Regions from separate parts of the Paenarthrobacter sp. YJN-5 genome, predicted to be linked through region 1. Evidence: riboswitches for the same ligand, from Rfam matches in the RefSeq annotation. Region 1 holds a riboswitch; the other holds the start of a gene.
What was found. A riboswitch is a leader RNA that binds a small molecule or an ion and turns the genes downstream of it on or off. The one in region 1 is predicted to bind thiamine pyrophosphate.

Region 1 (2,167 bases):
AGGTTCGCCGTTGGTTCATCGAGCAGGATCAGCCCCGGCCGCATCGCCAGAATCCCGGCCAGCGCCAGGCGCTGCTTCTGCCCGCCGGAAAGAGCCGCCGTCGGGTGGTCCAACGCGAGGCCGTCGCCGGCAGCGGTACGCAACCCGACGTCGTCGAGCGCTTCATGGACCCGTGCCCAAATGTCGTCACGGGGCACGGCAAGGTTCTCGGCGCCAAAAGCGACGTCGTCGCCCACGCGGGACAGGACTACTTGCGTTTCCGGGTCCTGCTGCATGAGCCCGGCCCGGCCCCGCTGTTCGCGAGGTGCCGCACCGTCGATGAGGAGGGAACCGGTCTCGTCCGCGTCGTCTTCCTCGTCGCCCAGCACCCCGGCGAGGGCGTGCAGGAACGTAGATTTACCGGCGCCGGACGGCCCCAGCAGCAGAACCCGTTCCCCGGGTTCGATCTGCAGGTCCAGCCCCTGGATGGCTGGTACCGTCCGGCCGGAATGCCGCCAGCCCCAGCCGTTGGCGGAGATGGCGGCGGGCCGTACCTGTGCCGGTCCCATCAGTTGAAGACTGGCTCTGACGCGGCTTTCCGGGAAGCGAAGGAGCTCAGGACGCCCGTGGACGCGAGCCCGCGGGTGGCCACCCATGACAGTGCCCCGGCGATGATTGCGCCCGAAACGGTGGTGAAGGCGATGTAGGCCAGCTTGTCGACGGCTTCGTAGGCGATGTTCCAACCCCACGGCATGAAGGAATCGTTAAGGCCGCAGAACAGTCCTGCCCCGGCACCCGCGAGGAGGGCCACCGGGAGGTTGAACTTCTTGTAGCGGAAAGCAGCGAAGATCAGTTCTGCTCCGAGGCCCTGCAGGATGCCGGAGATCAGGACCGTGGTGCCGTACTGGGACCCCATGATGAGCTCACCCGTTGCTGCGACGGCTTCGCAGAACAGCGCTGCTCCCGGTTTGCGGATGATGAGCATGCCCAGCACGGCCGGGATCATCCACCCGCCGGCGATCAGGCCGGTGAGGGGCGGATAAGCAGCATTCATGGGAACGGATACGAGTGCGGCGCCCTGGGACCAGGCCCAGAAGATCACTCCGCCTGCGATGGCAATCAGCGCCGCCACCACAATGTCTACAACGCGCCAGCTGTTGCCGGTCTTCTTCACGCTTGACGTGGTCATTCTTAGCCTCCTGAGGTTACAGGAGGGGAAAGTGCTCCCCGGTATTCCCGGTGGCCTGCTGCCATCCGGTTCCGGACACTCTGAGAAGCTCGACTCCCTTGCGCCGGTACTAACCGGATCAGGTTCGAGGGTCTGCGGCTGTCCGCACTCTCAGCGCCCTCGCGTCTCCTGCATGCCTGCAGGTTCGACGGCGGCGCTCCCCTGTCGTTATCAATCTGCCCTTGTGGGCGTGCCCAGTTTACACCGGAAGGGGTGCGCCGGGTTATGGGCCCGGTCATAAACCTTTTTGCTGTTTCACGGGCGCACAGCCGGGACCGGCTGTGCCGCACACCTGAGAGAATGGGGCCAGCAGATTCAGCACACCGGATTCACAGCAGCAAGAGGGGCGCCCATCCCATGTCAGAACAGCCAGCCAAGGACACCCCCGTGGCCGAACCCCGCCTTGCCGCCAGCGTGATCCTGCTTCGGGATGCGTCAGCGGGGCTGGAAGCCTTTGTCCAGCACAGGGTCTCTTCCATGGACTTTGCAGCAGGCATGGTGGTGTTCCCCGGCGGTCGCGTCGATGCCTCGGACGCGGAGGGCTGGAACTACTCCTCCGAACTGCTGGAAAGGCATGCGGCCGATTGGTCGATGAGCTCGATCGCGGCCTCCGACCCGCATGCGCAAGCAGGCACGGTGTTGGCGGCTGCCATCCGTGAAGTGTTCGAGGAAGCAGGGCTGAGCCTCGACGCCTCCCAGCTCCGCCCCTGGGCCAACTGGGTGACGCCCACGGACATGCCCAAGCGCTTCGACACCTACTTCTACGTGGCCAGGCCCGCCCCCGGAGCCGAGCCGCAGCACCAAACCACGGAGGCCTGGCAGTCACTCTGGATGCCGGTGGAAGGCATCCTGGCGGCAGAGGCAGAAGGCAAGCTCCAGCTCATGCCGCCAACCTATTTCCTGCTCAAGGAGATCTCGGAGTTCCACAGCGTGGAGGCCGTGTGGCAGGCCGAGCACCAA
Region 2 (2,167 bases), 1.5 Mb from region 1:
ACCGCAGCAAGCAGGACGCCGTAGCTTCCCGAAGCAGATGACGCCATCAGATGGTCCACATAGGCCTTGGTGACTGGGCCGCTCTGCGTCGTCGCTTCACGGCCGCTCAGCCAGTTCCGGTGCAATTCGGATTCCACGTCAAGGCACTGTTGGGAACCCCGGGCCCAGAACAGCTGCTCTTCTTCCGTCGGAGCGAGGGCACCCGCCCGGGCAAGCACCCTGGAATACCCGTTGAGGTAAAGGGCGTCCTGGGCCAAGTAGTAGCTGAACTCGGACTCCGGCAACTCCCCGGACCCCAAGTCCCGTATGAAGGCAAGCCCGTGGATTGCTTCCAGCTCCACGGCGGCTTCCTTCCACAGGAGAGCAGCGAAGGCTCCGGGCCGGGATGTTTCCCCGAGGTGGTGGAAATGGTGGATCGGACCGCTCCCCTGGCCCACTTCAAGGTCGTCAGCCCTTATCAGCGCCTCGCGCAACCAGGGCTTGACTTCGCGCAGGGACGCCTCCCAATCTCCTGTTCTGGCTTGGACAGTGGCCAGGGCCGAGGACAACGAGCAGCCGGTGCCGTGGCTGTTCCGTGTCTGAACACGCGGGCCCCCGACTTCGATCACGTCCTGACGCAGCAAACCGCTGGTGTTGATGAGCGCATCCGGACAATGCGCCCCCGGCAAGTGGCCTCCCTTGACCAGCACAGTATTGCCGCACTCCCCGGCCAACCGTTTGCCCTGGTCCAGCGCCGCAGGCCAGTCCTGCGCTTCGGGCTCCCCCAGCAGCATGGCCAGTTCCGGAAGGTTGGGTGTGATGAGGTCCGCCATCGGCAGAAGGTCACGCAAGGCTGCCTCGGCTGATTCCCGCAGCAGCCGGTCACCGCTGGTGGCCACCATCACCGGGTCCAGGACCACGACGGCGGAACGTACCTTGGCAAGCCAGGTCCGGACCTCGTTGATGACGGCGGCATCACCGAGCATCCCGATCTTCACGGAGTCGATAGCGACGTCGCTGCTGACGGTTTCCAACTGCTGGCGGAGGAATTCCACCGGCGGTACATGCACACCGCTGACGCCCCGCGTGTTCTGGGCCGTCAACGCGGTGATGGCGGCCATACCGTAGCCGCCGTGCGCAGCAATGCTTTTAAGGTCCGCTTGGATACCCGCCCCGCCGGAGGGGTCCGAACCAGCAATGCTCAACACCCTCGGATGTGTACGGATGACCGCTGGCAACGGATAAACAGCAGAAGACGACATTGAAGTCATGGAGACATCCCTTCGCCGGTGCTAACCGGACAGGTTCAACGGGTCTGGATCTCAGCCCGGCCCTATGCCCGGCACCCCGTGTCAGTGTCCTAGCCTAGCCCGGAAGCCCCTCACGCCGGGAACCCCGGCGGCTAACGGCCTGGATATGACCCCAGTGGGCGATGATGACCCGTTGCACGACGAAGGCCGCACAGCATGCGCTGCGCGGCCTTCGTTCCACCTGTGTCTTCAGTACCTGTTTACAGCTCCGAAGCCGGAACACCCACCCCAAGGATGATCGGCTCCGATGCTGCAGTTGGCTTCTTTGCCGGCTCAACCGGCGCCTTCGCTTCGTGCGAGGTCCCGCCACCTGTGGCGGCCCGAACGTCGTGGTGCTCAACGTTGGTCTCGTTGGCGGCGCCCTGGGCCCTGCTGGCACTGCGGTTCCGCCTGCCGCGCCGGCCACGGGCGCCGGACCGGGACTCCACGGGTTCAGTACCAGCGGACGTGGCTGCCAAGACGTCGGCGCTCACGGGTGCGTCAGCAGATTCAACGTTCCCGGGCGCGTCCTTCCCGGACCCGGCAACCCCAGACCCGGCAACCTCAGACCCGGGGACAACCTCAGGTGTGCCACCCAAGTGCGAGAAGGCCTCAGCCAGCAGATCCAGGCTCATGGCAGGCTTCTTGGCAGGTTCGTCGTGATGCTCCACGAAGGGCAGAGCCACTTCCTCTCCGCCGAAGCGCAGTACCGGAGCCGGACGGCCCTCCCTGGCCGCAGTTTCTGCCGGGGTGGAGCCCTGAGTCTGCCCGCCCTGCGCAGGGGCCTGGGCGGCCTCCCCGTGGGCAGGAGCCGACTGCGCAGGAGTCTTCCGGGCAGGGTCCGCCTGGGCGGGACCCGGCTGGCCTGCTTCCGCCTTGCCGGCGGCGCGGGCTGCTTC

Region 2: another riboswitch for thiamine pyrophosphate. It lies ahead of thiD (bifunctional hydroxymethylpyrimidine kinase/phosphomethylpyrimidine kinase); the one in region 1 lies ahead of HMI59_RS02835 (ECF transporter S component).

The regions. Positions count from the first base shown of each region.
Region 1 is NZ_CP053544.1:605,074-607,240, reverse strand. Features, by position in the region: gene HMI59_RS02840 (ABC transporter ATP-binding protein) at 1-548, opposite strand, end outside; gene HMI59_RS02835 (ECF transporter S component) at 548-1,168, opposite strand; TPP riboswitch at 1,246-1,381, opposite strand; gene HMI59_RS02830 (NUDIX hydrolase) at 1,565-2,167, shown strand, end outside.
Region 2 is NZ_CP053544.1:2,103,332-2,105,498, reverse strand. Features, by position in the region: gene thiD (bifunctional hydroxymethylpyrimidine kinase/phosphomethylpyrimidine kinase) at 1-1,250, opposite strand, end outside; TPP riboswitch at 1,241-1,339, opposite strand; gene HMI59_RS10040 (ribonuclease E/G) at 1,490-2,167, opposite strand, start outside.